4 regions of the Paenibacillus graminis genome follow, and region 1 is predicted to be linked to each of the others. Evidence: riboswitches for the same ligand, from Rfam matches in the RefSeq annotation. Region 1 holds a riboswitch; each other region holds the start of a gene.
The links. Region 1 has a riboswitch for cyclic di-GMP ahead of PGRAT_RS20080 (thiamine pyrophosphate-binding protein). Riboswitches for the same ligand answer to the same signal wherever they lie in the genome.
Positions count from the first base shown of each region.

Region 2: it holds a riboswitch for cyclic di-GMP, as region 1 does, so the genes downstream of both, PGRAT_RS32130 (choice-of-anchor A family protein) here and PGRAT_RS20080 (thiamine pyrophosphate-binding protein) in region 1, are expected to answer to the same signal.
Region 3: it holds a riboswitch for cyclic di-GMP, as region 1 does, so the genes downstream of both, PGRAT_RS29475 (flagellar assembly protein A) here and PGRAT_RS20080 (thiamine pyrophosphate-binding protein) in region 1, are expected to answer to the same signal.
Region 4: it holds a riboswitch for cyclic di-GMP, as region 1 does, so the genes downstream of both, PGRAT_RS09960 (FapA family protein) here and PGRAT_RS20080 (thiamine pyrophosphate-binding protein) in region 1, are expected to answer to the same signal.

Region 1 is NZ_CP009287.1:4,671,831-4,677,369, reverse strand. Features, by position in the region: gene PGRAT_RS20095 (3-oxoacyl-[acyl-carrier-protein] synthase III C-terminal domain-containing protein) at 1-212, opposite strand, end outside; gene PGRAT_RS20090 (hypothetical protein) at 318-668, opposite strand; gene PGRAT_RS20085 (carboxymuconolactone decarboxylase family protein) at 851-1,219, opposite strand; gene PGRAT_RS20080 (thiamine pyrophosphate-binding protein) at 1,293-2,927, opposite strand; cyclic di-GMP riboswitch class I at 3,055-3,148, opposite strand; gene PGRAT_RS20075 (methyl-accepting chemotaxis protein) at 3,646-4,896, opposite strand; gene PGRAT_RS20070 (helix-turn-helix transcriptional regulator) at 5,031-5,539, opposite strand, start outside.
Region 2 is NZ_CP009287.1:602,251-607,789, forward strand. Features, by position in the region: gene PGRAT_RS02650 (DUF6442 family protein) at 1-254, shown strand, start outside; gene PGRAT_RS02655 (helix-turn-helix transcriptional regulator) at 263-475, shown strand; gene PGRAT_RS02665 (hypothetical protein) at 923-1,222, shown strand; gene PGRAT_RS34745 (ASCH domain-containing protein) at 1,390-1,635, shown strand; gene PGRAT_RS34750 (hypothetical protein) at 1,565-1,813, shown strand; cyclic di-GMP riboswitch class I at 3,069-3,156, shown strand; gene PGRAT_RS32130 (choice-of-anchor A family protein) at 3,240-5,048, shown strand; gene PGRAT_RS02685 (alpha/beta hydrolase) at 5,248-5,539, shown strand, end outside.
Region 3 is NZ_CP009287.1:6,811,328-6,816,866, forward strand. Features, by position in the region: gene PGRAT_RS29465 (ABC transporter ATP-binding protein) at 1-691, opposite strand, end outside; gene PGRAT_RS32005 (FUSC family protein) at 982-2,082, shown strand; cyclic di-GMP riboswitch class I at 2,457-2,549, shown strand; gene PGRAT_RS29475 (flagellar assembly protein A) at 2,656-4,542, shown strand; gene PGRAT_RS29480 (flavin reductase family protein) at 4,639-5,241, opposite strand; gene PGRAT_RS29485 (DMT family transporter) at 5,357-5,539, opposite strand, start outside.
Region 4 is NZ_CP009287.1:2,473,081-2,478,619, forward strand. Features, by position in the region: gene PGRAT_RS09955 (hypothetical protein) at 1-66, shown strand, start outside; gene PGRAT_RS09960 (FapA family protein) at 72-1,922, opposite strand; cyclic di-GMP riboswitch class I at 2,026-2,118, opposite strand; gene PGRAT_RS09965 (TetR/AcrR family transcriptional regulator) at 2,378-2,959, shown strand; gene PGRAT_RS09970 (GNAT family N-acetyltransferase) at 2,980-3,402, shown strand; partial or broken gene PGRAT_RS32295 (aldo/keto reductase) at 3,511-3,669, shown strand; gene PGRAT_RS09975 (class I SAM-dependent methyltransferase) at 3,764-4,423, shown strand; gene PGRAT_RS09980 (CapA family protein) at 4,523-5,539, shown strand, end outside.

The sequences.
Region 1 (5,539 bases):
GTCTTGTCCAGCACATTGCTGGCTGCTTCAAAAGCCATGGTCAGAGAGTTTTCTTCACTGCTGTCGATGCTATACCGGCTTTCACGGCCCAATGTAGCCAGAAGTCCACGGATATCAATACCCTTTTCGTCAAAATGCTGTATGAAAAAATCGTTGCCAATCTTTTTGCTTGGATGATAGATATCAATATCCTTAATTCGTATCCCGGCCATGGTTAATCCCCCTAAAAGTATTATGTGCGCTTCTTCACAGCCATAGATTTGTACAAAACCCGCTTCGCCACCATCCTGCAGATTTGTGATCCGCCGGCCAATGACCTAAGCCTGAACAGTCGAGGTAATTTCCAAATTTTCAAGCCCCGCTTTGCGGCCCAGACGGGCAAGCTGCATTTTGAGGATCGGGTTATTTTCAAGAGTCAGGCTTACCCTTTCGAAGCCATCCGCTTTGAACATGACGAAGCATCCTTCCAGCAATGGCACAACATCAGGAGCAGTCACATTCAGTTTTCTGCAGTCAATCTGCAGTGCATATTCTGAAGGGGTAATCGGGTTTACAGTTTGCTGATAGGCTTGGATCGATTTGAGGCCGTCCTCATTGGAGAAGGTTCCTTCTAATTCAATATTAATAATTTTTTTTTCGGAATCGGTTTTCAAAATAAATTTACCCATGTGTTCATCTCTCCCAAATTTGAATGTGTTTCAGTTTTTGAATCTATCCGGAAACTTTAGAATTTTATGCCTTAATTCGACATAAAAACCTTAGTTTTGGGATAAATTCCCTTCAATATAATCATAGATTTATCGAATATGCAATAAAAAAGTCGAATTTTGTATAAATAAGTCGAAAAAAATTATTCGATTTCCTCAAGTGTGGCCAGCAGCACATTAAAAGCTGAAATCACTCTGGGCGCACCAACAACCGGCACCAGATGCAGTAAAATACCTTTGATCTGATCTACAGTCATTCCGACGCTGAGCGCCATCACATAATGGACTCCGAGCTGCTCGAACTGTCCCATCGTAATCAGGGATGAAATAACGGCAATTTCTTTCCAATCCGAACCAATCGTTGTACGTTGAAAAACGTCTCCATAGGCGTTGCCCATGATATACTCGGCCAGCTCCGGGAAATGCTCCTTGATTGGAGCCAGAGCTTTGGCACCGTAATTGCCAGATAAGTTGGAAAAATGCCTAAGACCGCTGTTAATCGTATTTTCCACAGAGATGCCTCCTGAATTGTGATGAGCGGCAAGGAGCAATCAAGTGAGGAGAGGTCCTTGCCGCTGTTGATTCTTAGTTGAGATTCAAGGTTCGATGGGCCGTCGGAGGCACTTCGGCACGGTCGGTCAGCAGTTCAATTACAGCCACGCGGTTAGAGGCCACTGCGGCATGGATAGCAGATGTGAATTGTTCCTGAGTCTCGCATCTGTAGCCTGTGGCTCCCAGTGATTCGGCAAATTTCACGGCATCCATAGGAACTTCGAAGATCGTGCCATCGATTCTGCCTGTTGTTTTTTCCATGCCCTTTAAGGCCATATCCAGCTGCATGTTGTTCACTACGATAAAGATCACCGGGATATCCTTGCACACGGCCGTATTGATCTCTGTGCCAAGCATCATGAAGCAGCCGTCACCGGTAATGCAGAAAATCGTTTCTTCCGGTGAAGCCACCTTAGCTCCGATAGCCATGCCGATAGAATTTCCCATGCAGGCAAAGTAAGCATCGAAGACAACGCTGCCGGGCTTTTTGACTTTGTACCATTTTGCGGCATTGAAGCCATGGCTGCCATCATCAACAAAAATGGTGTTGTTGTAAGGGATCAGGTCGCTTAATGTGGACATGACCGAAGCAAGCGAAAGCTTGGACAGAACCGGCAGCTCTTCCGCATAATGAACATCGGTTTCTGCTTCGTGTTTTTTTATAGCGGATAAATCTGCTTTCTGAAGAAAGAATGTAAGATTGTCGTGTAAGTCCCCGCTTACAGCGATTGTTTCTGAGGTTAATATTTTTCCTACAAAGGTAGGATCGACGTCAAATTGAATCAATGTTTTGGGATGATTCTCTGGCTTGAGATTGCAGATGGTCATATCGCTAAGGCGTGAGCCAAGCACGATGAACAAATCACTGCGGTTTAACAAATCCTCGCCGTGCTTGCAGCCGCCGACACCAATAGGACCGTGATACAGCGGGTGATCCCAGGCGATGGCACCCTTGCCGCCGGGAGAGGTGACCACCGGAATATTGAAAGTTTCAGCCAGTTGAACAAGCTCCTCGTGCGCCTTGGAACGATTGATGCCTTTGCCGGCAATGATCAGAGGATGGCTTGATTCATTAATTGCAGAAAGTACACGTTCCAAATTACCGGCACTTACCAGACGTTCGCGTTCAGGAATGACAATCCGGCATTCTTCCAGCATTTCGGTCTGTACATCAAACGGGATACAGAGATGAACCGGACCCCGCTGTCCGCTCAAGGCAATGGAGATGGCATGACTGAAGATCGTGCCGAAATGATCGCCGCGTTCCACCAGCTTGCTGTAAAGGGTCGCGGGTCTGAACATATCCGCCAGATCGGCCAGATAAGCCGAAGAATCCTGGCACTGGGGAATCCCCAGTTCCTTGATGGATTGATGTCCTGTTATAAAAAGTACGGGAAGATTGTTCGCTTTGGCATGTGCGGCGGCGGTGAGAAGATTGGTCCCCCCCGGCCCGGAAGTCCCAAAAGCCACCCCGAGTCTGCCTGTTTTGAGAGCATAGCCCGCGGCTTCGAACCCGGAACTGGATTCATGTCTGCCGGGAATAAATTCAATACCGTAATCAACCATTTTCAGGACTACGGGACAAATAGACTTGCCGATTATGCCAAAAGAATGTGTTACACCAAGGTTTCGTAGTGCCTCAGCCATATAATCTGAAACTGTTTTCAAAGGAAATCCACCCCACCCAATGTTTTTTTTATTTTTTTCAGCAAAATAGAAAACCTGTACTCAGGAGAGCACAGGTTGGCTGCGTAAATAACCATAGAGAACGCAGGAAAACCCGGACGTTCGGCTGTTCAGCAACCTGGCAGTCATGGTCCCATAAAAATGAGACTGTAGATCCATGGCTTTGCGTCATTCCCTTTCGGTGAATTTTGCCAATATGTGTTAAAGAAAATTATACCTTTTTTTATTTTACAATATATTTCTAACTCTACTTTTGTCAATATATTTGTGCTGATATCCTCGGATTTTGGCGAATTCTGCCTGCCGGTACATGTGAAAAATAGTATAATTTTGTATATATATAAGAATGGGTAAGAAAAAAGGGTTAATGAAAAAAAGTCCGAAAATGCAAACTGTGAAGAAATATTGAAATTATCTAAAAATAAGTATTTTGCACTATAAACTCAATTATTATAAGCATATTTTGCCTTGATAATGGAATGCATTGTAAAATCTACTGTGTAAAAAGAACCATTGAACAAAGAGCAGCTCATCTCCAAATGTCTATAATCCAAAAACGGAAACAGGCTAAGGCAAAGAAGTGCAAAAGAATGGAGGGGCTCTTCTAATGCAAAAAAACTGTAACCGATGAATATAACAGCGAAATTTTTGTGAACAAAAAAACTGCCGCAGGAAGGAGGCGGCAGTTCCCTCGTAACATTTAAAATTTGAAAATGTGAATCGTTTTTTGCAGTTGAAATACAGCTTGGGTCATTTTCTCCGTTTCTTCGGCAACGGATTGCAAGGCATGAATTTGCCCGTTCATCGCTGCGGAGACCTCTTCTGTTCCTGCGGCCGTTTCTTCGGTAATCGCAGAAATATTTTCGATGGCTCCCGAGATTTTATGTGCGCTTTCCAGCATGAGGTCGCTTTCAGCAGAGAAGGAAGCAATTTGCTCGGTTATGTATTGAACGCTTTGCACAATCTGTGCGAAAATATTCGCTGTTTCGATAATCATCTCGTTCTGTACCTGAACGACTTCCTCATTAATGGCTATGTTCTCGATCGCTTGTTTGATATCGTTCTCTATGCTGCGGACCAGACTGAACACCTCTTTGGTAGAGGCGGTAGATTCCTCGGCCAGCTTGCGTACTTCCTGGGCCACGACGGCAAAACCACGGCCATGTTCACCAGCCCGTGCTGCTTCAATAGAGGCGTTGAGCGACAGGAGGTTGGTCTGCTCAGCGATTTCTGTGATGGTTTTGGTGATCATCGTAATCCCCCGGGCATTTTGGGAGAGTGCTTCAATCGTGCCGGCCACCTTCTGGGTAGCTTGTATATTTTTGCGCATGCCTTCAGCTTGCGTATCTACCGATTGCCGTCCTTTTTCTACCAGTTCCAGTGTATGTACAGACCGTTTATTCATTTCCTTGGTCGAGCTCGTGTAATTGGAGACCTTAGTCTCTATGTCTTTGATGGATTCGGTCATGTCGGCAATGTCCACGGAGATTTCATTAGCGCCAAGAGCCAGTTCATTGGACGAAGAGGCGACTTGGGCCATTACTATCTTCAGATTCTGGTTCTTGTCTTCAATGCCGCGGCTGGCATCCATAACCTGGCGGGTAATCTGCGAAGCATCGGTAAGGATTTTTTTGAGCTTATCGATCATGGTATTGAAGGAACGGCTGATGTCCCCCATGGAGCCGTTCTCGTCGGCCCGGTTAGTAAAGTCGCCTTTTGCAATGGTGTGTGTAACATTAGAAATGTCGTCAAATGAAGATGTAAGCGTTCTCTCAATGAAGCGTGAAAGAGGGAAGGTGAGAGCTGCCAATACGGCTACAAGGATAATTCCGACAACAATTTTGCCCATGACCAATAAAGTGACCAGTACAGGAATTGCGAATAAGGCGGCGATCAGATAACATCCGGCAACAATTCTCTGTTTAAGCGGAAGCTTGTTCATCCAGTCCATAATAACTATTTCCCCCTAATAAAATATGTTGTGTATTGTAATATTATAGGCGAATTCAGGACGTTAGGTCTATTGTAAGAATTGACATAAATAAAATTGGGAAAACAGCTATCCTTGTTGGAAGGCCCAGGAGTCTAGTCATGCTGCGGCTGGGAATTTCCCAGAAGAGAACGTCTTACGCTGCGGCCCAACAGGACTGTTTTTAAGGCAGCCTTATAAACTTTTAAACGCAATTCTTCCGGTGCCTCAACGATCACATTTGGACCTAGGGACAACATCACCCGGCAAGCTGCTTCTAAGGTGTTGAACTCAGCCTCAACCTTCAGCCACTCAGCCTCTGGGGAATCACTTATGTCTAGCACTGTAACATAACGTTCATGTCTTAACTGTTGAAGCGAAGAAGACTTTAATGAGAATTTGGCTTGAAAGCTGGGGAGGGCAGATTTGAAGGAGGTTTTGGAGGACTCCCAGTAGCGCGTCAGTTCAAAACCGTCAGGACGAGCATAAGCTTCATCTATCATTTGAGCCGCAACGATTCTCGAGACCCGGTAGGTTCTGAGTTGCTCTTCATGCTCCCCGATCACATACCAGACCCCTTGTTTAGCCACCAAACCCAGCAGTCCAATCCTTCTGTTCTTCACTT
Region 2 (5,539 bases), 3.1 Mb from region 1:
TTATTTTTAATAGAGGCAGAAAATTTGGAGTCATAGGCACGCTGAGTATATTTTGCATTTTAGCTGTTTTCAATTTATACAATAATCATCAGGGGACAAATGCTGCATTATTAGCGGTGGTTATGGGGTATCTTGGCTGTGAAAGTTTCGGAATCTATAGTATAACTAAAAAGAAAATGGATTTAATTAAGATCATTTTTGGATCTGGTTTAAGCCTCTTTTTTTTCATAAAATACTTCTTAATTGTAGGATAGGGGCCAAGATGAATGAAAAGTTGATGTTGAAAAATAGATTGCGAGAGGCAAGAGCAGAACAAAAATTATCCCAAACCCAATTGGCAGAAATGGTGGGCGTTTCAAGAAATACAATAAGTTCTATTGAAACAGGGCAGTTTAATCCTACCGCAAAATTGGCTCTAGTCTTATGCATTGCTTTGGACAAAAAATTTGAAGAGTTATTTTATTTTGATATGTGAATATGAGAAGCCCTGGGCCGTTCTGGTCTGCATGGCAGGCAACTTTGAGGCTTTTTTACCAGTCGACGCTGCTGAGCAGTGCCAGCTGGAAAAAGGGAACTTATTTCTCCCCAAAATCAACAATTGTGAGATTGAAGTGGAAAAAGGAAACTTAATTGGGCCATATTACTTCATCAGGAGCGAAATGAGCTGAATTAGTGTACCTTTTTCCACTTCACCTGCGGAGAACAGAGGGTGCTTAAACCGACCTTTCATAATATTACCATTAATTTTAAACGGATATGGAGGGGAGAAGTATCAACAAATCTGGCTGATCTTATGTACATAACTGGTGAATCCGGGTTGGATGCCGCAGGAACAGCGTATAACGCTTTATCTATAAAAAGTCTGGATAAATCTGATATAATAAATAGAAAGTAAATTCAAGAAAAAGGAGAAAAAAGAAATGTGAGGAATAAACACAAAATTATATTCACGTTCACCTGTTTCGCTGCTTTCATCCTATTGTTTTTGCAACCGGCACTCGTCCATGCAGCGGATGCAGGAACAATTGTGGACAGCGGCACAAAAGAACGGCTAATGGAGCAGTACGGGCTTGAGCCGCCCAAGCCTTCTTTTTCCATCAGCTGGACCGGAATGGATGCCCGGATGAGTACACCAATTCAAGTCTTTTTAGCCATCTGCGGACTGGCGGCCAGCCCTTATTTAGCTGTAATCTGGAAGTTTATTCTATTCCGCTTCTCGTAAAAGTTGCACAGAATCCCATAGCGTCATACAATACAGTAGTAGAAAGCACACACATTGCGCAGGCAGGGGCTTTGTCCCTTCCAGCATCCCGATAACTATAGGCGGCGCGGCTTTCCGGATGTTCGGCGGCTGCGTTTTTTGCTGTTCAGAGAGGAGAAAAGGCAGAGATGAAATGTCTGACAATCCGGCAGCCCTGGGCCGCATTAATTGTGCTTGGGGAAAAACAGTTCGAAACCCGTTCCTGGCAAACAGCTTATCGCGGTGAACTGGCTATTCATGCCGGAATGGGGATCGACAAAACTGCCTGCAGGCAGGAGCCTTTCAAGTCGGCCTTGGCGCGGCATGGCTTCACTGTGGACAATCTCCCCTCTGGGAGCCATCGTCGCCACAAGCCGTCTGGCCGATTGCTATAAGGTGACGCAGGCGGATGCCGCCCATGGCTGGCCTGGCGGCAATGAGTTGGCTTTCGGCGATTATGCGCCAGGACGCTATGCCTGGAAGCTGGAAGATATAACGGCACTTGCCCGGCCCATACCGGCCAAAGGCAGGCTGAGCTTCTGGGAGTACCCTGTGCTGGAGGGAGAGCAGTGACCGGCCGGGACTGTACAGCCTTTTGGCGAAACAAGAAAAATTATTTAGCGGCCCAAGCCATAATTGGGTATGAACCGGCTGACTCGCGGGTAATCTTCTTATAGGATGTTTGGTGCTGCCACTGTCCCGCGCGATCATCAGGATGTATAAGAAAGGGCGTATGCATAGGAAATGGGAAGTCTCCTTATTGCGTGGCTTTGTATGCTGTGTTTGTATTTTTCGTTTGAGGATAAGGTGAGCCGGAAAATTATTCTTCCTGTGGCACTGGTCGTTTTTTTCGGCACACTGGGCTATTGGAAGCTCTTAATGTAATTTTTATGCAGCTATCAGCTTATTTTCAGGTTGAGTATATATATTGAATGTACCAAACACTCCCCGGTGTTTATAGATAGCTTGCAGGGCCTTGCCTACTCCCATGGTGAGGCCCGTTTTATTTTGTCAGGCTGACCCTTGCGCTATCATGAGCGGGATTTGATTCTATACTGCTCCCCAACGTAACCGCTTTTGATACCCCGGCAGATGAACTTGGCTTCGATTCAAAAAATAACCACTGGAATTTATAAACAAAGAAACTTTATGTGACATTTTTCACAATAAAATAAGAAGAATTATTTTATATTAAAATTGAAATATAAAAGATTGAAGTGTAACAAAATAAAGCACCTCAAAGAGGAGAATTATGATGAGTCATGAAGGAAGTCTCCGCCGTGGGTTGGCATTCGGGTTGTTTTTGAGTATTCCGTTGTGGGTGTCCATGATTGGCTGGATTCAGCTGTTATAAATCCCAATCCGCTATATCCGCAATGTCTGGTTATGGGAGCGTATATAGCATTACATAGAAATGGATGAAGAACTGCTGCCGGTGGATTCCGGGCAGTTTTTTTTGTAGTGCGTTCCTAATTCGAAAGGACGTTCTTGCTCCTTAAGGAGTAGAAATAGCTAAGAATGAATAGGATGGATAGAATTTGAAATTATAGTTCTAATATACTATATTTTAATATTGAAAATTGCAAATAAATACGGGATGGGGTGCTGTGAAAAAGGCGGTAACCCGTTCTGCGGTGAGACTCTCTTCTGGACAGGTAAGCTGAAAAGCCTTATGAATAGCGGGTTTGTCCAGGATCGTCTAAATGGTCACATGAAAAAATAATTAAGGAATAGATTGACAATAGGGCAGGGGAACCGCTAAACTGAAATTAGTTCAAAAGTAACAAATGTCATAGACTACATAGGTTTCACTGAAATCTATATTCCTCATGTATAAACGCAAACCGTCCGAAAGGACGGGACGCAAAGTCAGGAATCTAATGCCCAACCAGGGCTATGATCGTCCGGCCGCCGTGAAGCTAACCCTTCGTGGCGGTCTTTTTGTTGTTATAGTTTTTCCGCAAAATCATAGAATAAGTTACTAGGAGGTGCAAGGCGATTGAAAAAAAGATCACAGAAAGCAGCAGCTCTGATTCTGACAGGGGTGTTGGCATTGGGCAGCACGGTTACTTGGGGTTGGAATGTTAAGGCTGCGGGAAATATGCCGTATACCCCTACTCCTGTCCTGGGTGTTGCCGGCAACTTTAACGCATTTATCTTTGGAGATTTCACGCAATCTTACGATCAGATTCATGGAAGGCTCGCGGCAGAAGGAAATATTACTTTGCAGGGGTACGGTGTTTCCAAAGATGCGCCCGGTGGGGATGTACTGGTTGCCGGCAAAAATCTCAGCCTAACAGACGGAACTATATATGGAGCAGCTGTATATGGAGGCACTATAAGCAGCACACGGGCAGATCTTAAGGAGACTCCCCGCCAAGGGACACCGATTGATTTTGCGGCTGAGGAACAGTTTCTGATCCAGCGTTCGGATGAATTGGCCGCATTGACACAGACACAGCCTTTTGTAAAAGAATATGGAAAAATCACTATCAACGCTCCGGATGCCTATAATGTCATTCATCTGGCTGCTGCTGACCTGGCCGACGCCAACGGGCTGCAGTTCAACATAGCAGGTGATGCCACCGTCATTATTAATGTGGGCGGAAGCACTGTGAAAATTCCTAATTTTCAATTCTGGGGAGGCAAACCCCGCAAGGTCCTGTTCAATTTCTATGAAGCTGCTTCTGTGAATATCGGGAATACAACCATCGAGGGCACTATATTGGCTCCTCATGCCAGTGTCTTTTATGATCATGCAGAGCTTCATGGCACGCTGATCGCAAAAGCGTTCAGCGGTTATGTGCAGATGCACCACTATCCGTATGAAGGCTCCGAACCGCCTGTAACGCCGACGCCAACGCCGAGTGCAACGGCGACGCCAACGCCGAGTGCAACGGCGACGCCAACGCCTAGCGCAACGGCAACACCGACGGCGAGCGCAACGGCGACGCCGACGCCAACGCCGAGCGCAACGGCGACGCCAACGCCGAGTGCGACGGCGACCCCGACGCCGAGTGCGACGGCGACGCCAACGCCGAGTGAGACGGCGACGCCAACGCCGAGTGCAACGGCGACGCCGACGCCGAGTGAGACGGCGACGCCAACGCCAACGCCGAGCGCAACGGCGACGCCAACGCCGAGCGTAACGGCGACGCCAACGCCGAGTGCAACGGCGACGCCAACGCCAACGCCGAGCGCAACGGCGACGCCAACGCCGAGTGAGACGGCGACGCCGACGCCGACCGCCATCGTCACGCCAACGCCGACCGCTGTCGTAACACCGACGCCGACGCCGACCGCAGTCGTAACGCCGACGCCAACGTCTAGCGTGTCACCGAGTGCCACTGCATCAGCAACACCGACACCGGGTGCAACACCAACAAGTGAAGTTACACCGGCACCAACGCCAGACACTACAGTAATTTATGTTCCGGTAACGTTCCCGACGCCAACACCATCATCCGTTATCGGCACGATTGTGGATGATACCCTGATCAATGATGACCCATTACCCTTGGGGCCTGTGGTAACAATTGCTCCGGTACAACCAACGGCGTCAATAGAACCAACAGCCTCAATAGAACCAGCGCCAGTCCCTGCACCGGCCCCAACGGTAACACCGGAGCCGGAGGAAATAGTTATAACAGATGACGAAGTTCCTGTAGGCAGCGTGGATACACCCGATAAACTGCCGCAGACTGGAGAAGCAAGTCCAGCGCCTTATTACATCGCAGGTCTGGGAATAGCTGGTTTGGGACTACTGCTCAGCAGAACTGCAGGAAACAGCAGTAAACGCAAACGGTAATAGAAGCCGTAAATTGTAGCTATAGTGAGGGGATAGCGAATTAGAAAAAATGCTGCCCCATAAGTAGGTTTACTCGAAAGGGTGCACCTTTGTCCCACAGCAGCATAACAAGCCAACAGCAGGATTTCTTCAGTAATGGAGAAGTCCTGTTTTTTTGTGCTTGTTCCACTACATCTTATTGAAGTAAGGTGTCTGGCGTATGGGTTTCCACTCTGAACAGCTTCAGACGAGCCGAAACAAAGGTATATCTGCCGTTGTTTTCGCCAATCCGGGCTGGACGAGCCGAAACAAAGGCATATCTGCCGTTGTTTTCGCCAATCCGGGCTGGACGAGCCGAAACAAAGGCATAACTGCCGTTGTTTTCGCCTTCCAGGGCTGGACGGGTCGAAACAAAGGCATATCTGCCCTTGTTTTCGCCGCCGTAGCCCGTCCAGTCTCATGGCCCCGGCCTTCTCTGCATTTCCAACTGCTCCCCGAGCCATGTTATACTA
Region 3 (5,539 bases), 2.1 Mb from region 1:
AAATATCATTGGGCGTGCCGCTCTGCTCGATCCGTCCGCCGTTCATGACAAAGATCCAGTCCGACATCGCCAGCGCTTCTTCCTGGTCATGGGTCACAAATATAAAGGTAATGCCCAGCCGCTGCTGCATTTCCCGCAGGATGTACTGCATCTCTGTACGCAGCTTCAAGTCCAGCGCCGACAGCGGCTCATCCAGCAGAAGCACCTGCGGCTCATTGACGATGGCGCGGGCAATCGCCACACGTTGTCTTTGTCCGCCTGACATTTCATTAATAGCACGCTGCTCGTAGCCTACAAGGTTCACGAAGCGCAGCGCTTCCTGCACCTTGTGCGTGATCACATCCTTCTTAAGCTTCTTGATGCGCAGTCCGAAAGCCACATTCTCGAATACGTTCAGGTGCGGAAACAGCGCATAGTCCTGAAATACCGTATTGACCTGCCGCTCGTTGGCGGGAATGTGGTTGATGATTTGGCCATTGAGATAAATAGAGCCTTTAGTCGGCTCGGCGAAACCGGCAATCAGCCGCAGAATAGTCGTCTTGCCGCAGCCCGAAGGGCCCAGCAAGGTATAGAATTTACCGCGTTCGATCTCGAAGCTGACGCCTTTTAATACAGGCTCTTCGTCGTCGTATTGTTTGATCACCTGGTCAAAAGAAATAATAGTGCCTTCCGGGGTAGCTATAGCTAACAACCTCCCTTACCTTATGTAATACAATCTATTTTACCCCCATCTTGCGGAGGACAATCGAAGCGGGCTGGCTCAGCGTGTGTTAGCGACAATTCCTCCCATTCTTCGACAACCTTCCATAATATATAGCATAACGGATTAGTCCTATATATGCGATAGCATACATGGTTAAAAGCAGTCTGGAAACTTAACAAGTTCGTAAAATTTATGAACCTCCCGGACTGTTTTGCGGTGCTATAATGAAAACGGCTGAAATTCATTTCATTTTTACACCTGAAAGAAGATGACCTCCAATGAATGAAGGATTACAGGACCGTCTTGAGAAATTCGGACTGTCTTTATATATGATACGGGTTACTCTTGCAGCTTCACTCTCCTGGCTGGCAGTACACACGCTGTATGGAGACAGCTATTTATACTTCGCCCCGCTGGCGGCGATTCTGATTACACAAGGCAGCGTCAAGGCCTCCCTGGAAAAGGGGGTCTACCGCATGACCGGCATTGTGCTCGGCGGCATTGTCAGCCTGATTGTGGGGCGGTTCTTCGATGTAGGAGCCCTTTCCATTCTGCTGATGCTTCTGATCGGTATCGGGGTCGCCACAGCCTGCCGGATCAATATCCAGGCGATCTCCCAAGTCGGTGTAACCTCTGTTCTGGCACTGACCTTCTATAATGATCATTATATTGAGTGGCGGGTTGCTGAAACGCTGATCGGTGTGGTCATTGCCCTAATTATCAATATGATTATCGTTCCGCCCAAGGGGTTCGTCAAGGTGAAGGGCCTGACTCTGGAAAGCGGACTGCTGCTGGCGGATGCCCTAAGCGGCCAGGCCGGCAGCGGACGGGAAGCCGTTCAGGCGGGAGACGCCCTGGCACGCTCCGCTTCACTGCTGGCGAAGAGCGAGCTTCAGCAGAAAGAGCTGCATTATACCTTAACACATTACCATTGCCGCAGCGAGCTGAGCGGACTGACACAGACCACTGCCCATCTCAAAAAAATCCACTCATATGTAAAAGAAATCCGTGCAGAAATCGAACGACTGCCCGCGCATTACGCCGCAGCCGACTGGATGGCAGAGGTTGTCACAGCCACCGCAGACTGTATCGCCCTGTACGGGACGAAGACCCTGTCCGATGCCGAATGCCAGCGTTCGCTTCCTGAATCGCTGCGCCGGGCGCGCGATCTTCAACTGGCGTGGTTCTCCGAGCTGCAGGGACAATGCTCCCTCACCTCCATCCGCGATCTTGGCGCGGTTTTCTCTCACCTGAACCGGGTGCTGGAAGAGATTGAGCAGGCCGACTATGTAGTGATGTCAGCCGCGCCGCAGAAGGCCAAAGCTGGGGCCGCCCACGCTGTGCGCTTCATACAAAAGGGACTCTCCCACAAGCTTTAAGCTTGGGAGCGTCCCTTTTCAAATATATGGCTTTCCTCTTTCATCCTATCAGTTAGCCTTCGCTTTCAAGCCCCTCCATCATGCTTCAAACTCTCCATCATAAACCGCCCGATCCTTCTATATTCTCCTGTAAATCTGGAATTCATTAAGTGTAATTTAATTATAAATTCATTATTTTTACAAAAAATCAACAATTACCTACATTATTCAATTTTTATAGTCAAATTCAATTATTCCAGTTGAAAATTCGCTACTTAAGTACTAGAATTAAGCTTGTTTGGAGAAGTTATTTTTGGACATCATACCAGTATTGACCACTTTTTTGTCGATTACAGTCGATTTATTCGCCTCATACTGAGTGTATATCATTGATCTATTCCTAAAGGCAAACTGTCCCGAAAGGGCAGGACGCAAAGTCATGGGCCTAAGAGCGCTATTGCTGCATTTATGGTCGCCAGGCTGCCAATAGAGACGCCATTTGGTCGGATATCCCAGGATATAAGTATCACGGCTCCATGATGTTCTTTTCTGTACAGATACCATTGATTATACGAAAAAAGTGAGGTTACGAGAATGCCGCAGCATACCATCGAACGTTCACGGTACGAGTTCATTGCTTCCATGCTTCTTGGGAAGACCGATCTCTTAAATCTTTACTCTGTGGATCCTCAGACGTTTGGCGGAACAGACGAAGCTAAGAATGGTGTCATCATTATCCAGAATAACGAAATCTTCATCACTCCGCCTCTTCCCGGCGGCAAGCCGGCTGTAATCTCCGCGATGCATCCTGTTGTATTGAAGATTAATGGTCAGGTCATCACGGGACCAACTCAAATTACCTCTGCTGATGACCTCACCTGGGAGATTTGCGAGAAACCGCAATACCAGATTACAGTATCCGATGATAAGCTAAAAGTGTACTTTACCCTTTACCGCGCTGAAAGGTATGCCTGGAATCTCGTCAACAGTCCGGCCTCAGCCTTTGTCACTGTCCGTGCGGAGATGAACAGGGAAATGCTCTTATCCACCCTCTCCATAGAACGGATTATGGCCGGTTTTGAGAAAAGCCCTATAGTCAGCAGTCTCAATATCCCTGCGCTCTACGAGGAGCTGAATAACCCTACCTACCTTCCGGTATGTATTGCTGAAGGCAAGGCTCCTGTGCCAGGGACCAATGCGAGTCTCGAACTGCTGTTTCAACAGAAAATAGAGACTGAGTTCAAGTCTATGGACGATTCCGCCCAAGAAACAAGCTGCCTGGAATTCTTTATGGTGCAGGAAGGCGAAGTATTTGCGAAGAAGCTGCCCCCCAAAGAAGGCCTGCCCGGCTTTGATGTGTATGGCGGTGTACTTCCGCCGCCGCCGCCGCAGGACCTTACCCTGTTCTCATCCCCTTACGCAGCGCTGCTTCCGGGCGGGGAGATCAAGGCCTGCCGCAAAGGCAGACCACGCATAACCGGAAGCGGAACCTTTGTTAGAACGATTGATTTTCCCCAAACGTTCTTCGTTCCGCATAGTGACAATGAGGCCGGGGGTACCCTCATGTTCCCTGGTGATGTTATCGCAACTCGTTATTTAAGCAAGAATACAGTTATCGAGGCTTTGGGCAATGTTTATATTTTTGGTGATGTGCGCAATTCCCGGATCGCTGCTACAGGCAGCATATTTATCAGCGGCAATGTTGTAGGGAGTGAGCTGTACGCCGGGGGATACGGGGCCACACATAACCGCCTGTGCAGCTTCACCGAACTGGTGGCGAAAGAGGTTTCGAGACTGAGAGAGGCTGCCAGACATCTTGCCGAGACGGTCGAGTCAACGATGCAGACAGTGAAATACGGGTTGGTCATCATGCTTCTGCTGGAAAGTAAATATGCCCATCTTCCCCGTATGTTCCGTGACATGCAGGAGCTGTTATCAGGTATGAGTACTGATTATCCTCAGGATACCAAGATCCTGAAACATATGATGAAGTTTTTTCTAAATCCCGGACAATTTACCGACCAAATTACGGATGCGGGAATAGGCTCTTTTCTGAGTCTGCTGAAGAACCTGGCCCATAGCATCTACCAGATGCAGGAGGAACGGGTCCGGATCGATATTGCCGGGTCACATGACAGTGTTATAAAATCCGGCGGGGATGTCCATATTCATGGAGATGGAGTTTCCCAGAGCAGCCTGTATTCCTCTGGAGATATTTATTTTGCGAAGTATAGCTCCATGTCTTCCGACTCCACCATGGAGGCAGCCGGAACGATTAATGCACGCAGCGTTGGCGGGGAATCCATTGGCACAACACTGCTGGTTGCAGGCCAACAAATCATTGCCCATACCATCAGGAATGCTTCTGTGGCAGTAGGCGGGTATTCTTTAGAGATTACTGACCCGATTGAAAGTATCGCATTTACGGCCAAAAGCCTAAAACAGGAATACGGGGGAGTCCCCTCCTCTTCAAGCGAGTAATCAGCGGTATCCCTTACATATAGCCTTACCGGCAAAAGGTACACATACAGAAAGACCCTGCCGGGCTGCGTGCCGGCAGGGTCTTTCACGGGCTTTTTAAGACTCGTATTGCGGTCTCTCCATGTCGAACGTCCGGCCAACCGCTGCATACGAAGCTCCCGCGAGACGGCTTACCGGCTTCAGCTTGGCCGCATCAATGCGTCCGTTATGAATCAGTTCATCCTCTACATAGAAGCACAGCACTTCTCCGATCATCATATCGCAGTGTCCCAGCTCCACATGCCGCGTAAGCCGGCACTCCATGGCAATCCTGCATTCCGCTATACGCGGAACCCGGATCATTTGTCCGGGCACCGGCGTTAGTCCGGCCAATTCCAGCTCGCTGACGCCTTCCGGGGCGTTGATTGAGGTGTGGTTAATCGCAGCCACATTATCCTCGTCCACGATATGCACCACAAACTCTCCATTGCGCAAAATGTTGCTTGCCGTGTGCTTCATCTCTCCGGTTGCCTTGCGCACACAGGAAAACATAATCATCGGCGGTTCATCATTCACAATATTGAAAAAACTGAACGGCGCGGCATTCACCACGCCTTGTTCATTTATTGAGGTTACAAAAGCAATCGGCCGGGGGATAATGCTTCCGATCAGAAGCTTGTAATTGTCATGCGCCGATTGTGCTGAAGCAGCGATATACATAAAAACACCTCCATGCAATGTGTTGAACGCCTAAGGTAAGGGCTTAAGGGCTTATTCTAAAATAGAAAATGTATAGTTTCAAGCTATCCATTATCCTTCGATTTCCGCTGAAACTTCACTGTCCCTTTAAAGGGCGGTGTTGCCGTTTCTGCTTGAGGTTGACCAAAACGATGCTGCCCACAATAAGCAGCAGGCCGACCACCAGATTAAGCGTGATCCGCTCATGCAGCAGCACTACACTTGAACCGATGGAGATCAGCGGAATCAGAAAGGTGAAGGAACCGACCTTGCCGGCCTC
Region 4 (5,539 bases), 2.2 Mb from region 1:
CCGCTGTATCTGGTAATAATGATCTATAGGCCGGTTAACAGTTTGTTTGAGTCTTGGTTTAAATAGGCTCTTCAATCAGTCCCTGGATTCTGCAGAGTAAAGATCATGTCCTCGGCAGGTTCGGTAATCTCTTGGGAATGTCGGCCGACGGTTACGCTGCCCCCATACATTTTGCCGACAATAATCTTACGGCCTGCTGTGAGGGTGGAGCCTGGCCCTGCTTCACTTCCTACGGTTTGTGCAGTGAGGGTCCCGCCTGCCTCCAGCTGTGATTCCCCGCAGACTGCATCCGGCATCAAGAAAGTGATGTCTGCCAGGGAGAGCAAATCGCTTTGCAGAGTCCCGTCCTTGTGAATGCAAATGTCGCCGCTTGATTTGATGATGGTGTTATGGCACTCTGGGATGTCAACGCAGACATTGGTTTCCTCCATGCGAGCTACTCCGGTATACAGTTCCTTCAGCAATTTCAATAACGACACCAGCATAGCATCATTAAAAGCATCGATGAACAGGGCTGGCCGTAAGAAAACGTCCAGAATCCGCTGCAGCTGTTTGTTGTCTGGGTGAGAGATATACTTGATGCTGGCCACTACGGATTCCAGATCACGTATCAGGACGGGGATCCTCTTATATTTACTCTCCATGAGCAGCTGAATGACTTGCCCGAACTTTACGGTCTGCTGCCGGGATTGTATTTCCTGGATCAGCAGTCTGGAAGCTTGCCGCAGCAGGCTGACTTCTTCGATCAGCTTCTCGGAGAGGTGATAGAGACGGTTGTAGGTTACACCGAAGGCGCCTGAATACAACTGGCTGTTGCCCACCTTGCCCAGTATGTAAATACTGCCTGTTGCTGTAATGGTAGAATTATGGACATTGCCGCATACATACACATTTCCTAAAGACTCGATGATCGAGTTGTCCTCCACGTCCTGGTGCACAATGACATCGCCAGAAAATACGATATTGCCTATTTGGCGGTTGACACTGCCCGGAACGGTATATGCGGTAGTGATATCGAAAGTTTTGACATATGTGCCAGTAACACGCGGCCGGCCTTCTACAAGGGCTGTAATTTCATGGCTTGGCCGCAGCAGGGTGCCCTCCTTGGCCATAACTTTGATATCCCGGGGAGCTGGGGCATGCAAAATGCTGCCGTATACATCATACCCGGGCACACCTTCACGCGGCGGATGCTTGCGGGCAATGATATCGCCTTTCTTCGCGGTAGGAATCCGCAGATAGCTCCGGTAATCCACAACCCCTTCTGTTTCTTCAAAAGTACTATCAGCCTGCCCGGCAAAAAATAAATCGAGCTTCGCATCCTCGCCTGCAGCAGGCGGCGTGCCTTCCGCCACACAAACCGGCAGGTGGGTCGGATGATTCAATTCCGCATAAATTGCGGGGATATTCAGGTTTTGGGAAATCGATTTTTTCTCGAAATCGGCAATAATCTGTTCAATGCCAAGGGTGGACAACAGAGTGGAAGGGTCCCTTTCAGCTCTTACCGCGAGATGGCTCGATGCCGGGGTGTTCACCAGGTTCCATTCATACTGTTCTACACGGTTCAGGGTAAAGAAGGCTTGGAGTTTATCCTCGGAGACGGTGATCTGATAGGGAGGCGGTTCTTGTATGGACCAGGTAACCCGGTCAGTGGATACGACGGGTACGGGACCAGCTACCGGCTGATTGTTAAGCTCCAGCATTACAGGCGGGACCGCCGAGAGGAATGCCGGCTCGCCGCCGGGCAGCGGGGAGGTGATGTAAAAACGGTTATCTTGAACAATAATAATGCCATTCTGATCCTGTGTCCCGTAAGGCCGGGAAGGAAGGGGGGATGCAGCCGCAGTCTCAGTCTCTTTCTCTTTCATCCCGGTCTGACCGGCAGGCTTATTCAAAATTTTCTCAGTAATGCGCTGTGGCATTGCGTTTGGCTCCTTTTTAGATAATCAATGGGCATTTGGACATAAGAGTATCCCGGCAGGCAGATACGGTACCCAAACGGATACCCGCACAGTTCAGCGTCTTCTTGGCAGCCTGGCAGCCATGGATGGTGATGTTCACATCTTTAGGCCCATTGCTTTGCGTCCTATCCTTTCAGATAGTTTGCCGTTATGAAATGGATCAGTGATTAGCCGAAATCAGGTGCTTAACCCGAATGAAATCGACAAAGGAATCATAGTTGAAAATTCAAATATATAAACTTTTGCAACCTTTATTCTAGTACTAGAGTCACTAATTTACAATATTTAATTATATATTTATATAGATGAAATGGCTATCAGTCAGCAGATAGAATTCAGCCTCTACGGCTGGTTTGACAAATATGATTGAGCATGTGATAATTCTTCCTGACGGTCGTCAGGGAGGCGGTATAAGAATGACAGCTGGCGCTATTTTGCAAGCCGCATTGTTCCAATTTGCTGAAAAAGGCTTTGAGGGGGCATCATTGGCGGGGATTGCCCAGTCGGTAGGGATTAAAAAACAGTCCATCGCAACCTATTTTCCTAAAAAAGAGGATTTGTTTATCGCAGCATTTCAGGAAATGGCCCGGCATTATATTGAATTTCTTGACCGGTTGTACAGGGAAATCCTTGGCACCTCTGTAGAGGTTAGACTGCGTGAAATTGTATACAGGACCTATTTTTATAGGGTAGAGTACCCTGTTCTGACCGCCTTTTACAAAAGGAGTGTTCAATTCCCTGCGCCTTTCTTTCAGGAGATGCTGGAGCAGCAGATTTCAATGCTGGAGCAGCGTTCAGCGGCATTTTACCGGGCTATTTTTGAGGAAGGCATGAACTCCGGGGAGATTCGGCGGCAGCACACGGAAAGCCTGCTCTCAGCTTATTATTGTTTACAGGATGGAATTGCCATGCAGATGTTTTTTTACAGCCAGGAAGAATTCGGGCGCCGTCTGAAGGATATCTGGGAGATATTCTGGGCAGGCATTAAGCAGACATAACGAAGGGGAGGGATCGTACCATGCGGGTAGAGCGGGTTACCACCGAAGCAGGGCTGCAGGAGGCTTTCAGAATCAGACGGGAAGTGTTTGTGGAGGAACAGGGCGTGGCGCTGGCAGATGAATTTGATGATCACGAAAAGCACGCAGAGCATATATTGCTCTATCAGGAAGAGCTTCCTGTGGGAACGGCCAGACTTAGGAGTGTGGACGGGTGGGCTAAGCTTGAACGGATTTGCCTTAGCGCTCCTTACCGCAAAAGCGGACTGGGGTCCGTTATAATCGATACACTGGAAAAAATGGCGGTTGAACGGGGGCACCGGCAAGCCAAGCTGCATGGCCAGAAGCAGGCCGAGGGCTTTTATCAGAGGCTGGGGTATGTAACGAGTTCGCAGGTCTTTATGGAGGATGGCATTCCACACGTGCTTATGGTCAAGCAGCTATAGATGAAATTGCCTAAACTACTTTTCACTTCTTTCTATTATATATAGACTCCTCTAGAATAAATATGAAACGATAGCAACCGGCGGCAGAGCCGGATAGGAGAGGAGCAAGTACAAGACGAAATACCGCACAAAGCTATTGAAACCGCTTACGGATCGGGTATGGATTTTTTTGATACAGCCAATGTCTACGAAAAAGGAGCAGCCGAAAAGGTGCTGGGCGAAACCCTGTGCGGATATCCCCGCGAGTCTTATGTGCTGGCTACCAAAACTATACCGGGCAGGCCGGTGTAAGGTTTGGCATGAAACAGCGATTCCTGAATATACTCTCACTACCGAATTTCCTCTAAAAGGAGTCCTGGCCATGCCAACACATCCGTATGTTTCCCGTTTTTTTGTGAATGCCGATGCCCGCCGCGACAAGCTGATTTATGATTTGCCGGAATCCTGGTGGAGCCGGCCTTATGAATACGAATGGTGCACGAATTTTGTTTCGCCCCATGATGTGGTGCTGGATGCGGCCTGCGGGATCTCCCATCCGCTCAAGTTCTACCTTGCCGGCTACAGCGCGGAGGTTCATGCCTGCGATATCGATGCGCGGATACTGTCCCGGGATGCCATTATGCAGGACATTGCCAGCGACATCGGCGAGGAAGCCGCTCGGCTGGTGGAAGCCAGACGGACCACCCGCCTGCATCTGGCGCAGGCTAATCTGACCGCATTGCCTTATGAGAATGAAAGCTTTGATACTATATTCTGCATCTCGGTTCTGGAGCATTTATCACTGGAGGATTCTGTACGAGCCGTAAGGGAGTTTCACCGCACACTGAATGGAGAAGGACTGCTTGTACTGACTTTTGATTACCCTACGGTTAATCTTCTGCGGATGAATGAAGTGCTGCTGCAGGCCGGATTTGAGTATTGGGGCGAGACAGATTTTAAGCTTCCCGCGGATGCTGTACGGACGGAGCAGTGGGGCGGACTCAACTGTTTCCGGGCCGTGCTTAAAAAGGCGCGAATCTAGCAGAAATCAGAATCCTGGCAGAATACCAACCCTTAATTTGGATTTTCCCCTCTATTATAGTAGAATAATTGGCAGATTAAGAGAGAGGGGTCCAAGATTTTGCGCAGATTTGCAGTCATAACTTTAGTATTGTTTTTGCTGATTCCCGGGCAGGCAGCTTTCAGTCAGGGGGCTTCCCCGCAGGAGAAGATTAACCTTGTTTTTGCCGGAGATATTTTGCTGGATGGATTTGTCGGCGATCAGATCGCCAATTATGGCGTCAATTTTCCTTTTGCGAAGGTAGCACCTGTCCTTAAAAAAGCAGATATAGCTTTTGCCAACCTGGAGACACCCGTATCGGTTAGAGGGAAGGCGGCAGAGAAGAGCTTTGCTTTCCGTTCCAAACCGGCGGCACTGGCGGGGCTGAATTATGCCGGGATCGATGGCGTGACCGTGGCCAATAATCATATTCTTGATTTTGGACAGGATGCTATGCTGGATACGCTGGTTCATCTCGACAAGTACAAGATTGGACACACTGGAGCAGGGAAGAACAGCAATGAAGCTTTCAAACCCTACATCCAGACGGTAAAAGACAAAAAAATTGCCATACTGGGGGTAAGCCGCGTGCTCTCCAGCCCGTCCTGGTATGCAGGGAAAAACAATCCGGGTGCAGCTTCGGCCTATACGCCTGAGCCTATGCTGGGAGCCATCAAGAAATCGGCCAAAGAAAATGATTATACCATCGTGTACATCCACTGGAACAATGAGTTTAAGGATTACCCTGAGCCATACGCCCGCAGTCTGGCGAAGCAGATGATTGACAGTGGTGCGGATATTATTATCGGTGCCCACAGCCATTGCCTGATGGGAATTGAGTACTACAAGCATAAGCCAATCTATTATTCACTGGGTAATTTTGTGTTCAACCGATCAACACGCGGCGGCGACAAGACTGTTCATTCTATGCTGGTTAACTTTGAGATCAGCAAGAATAGCGTAAAGGGCCGGATTACGCCGGTCAAAATTACCGGCGGTCAGCCGGGCTTTATGGGCAAGGGCTACAATAAAGATACCATTAGCCGGATGAACCAGCTCTCCTTCAATGCCCGGATTGCAGCGGACGGAGAAGTTAGC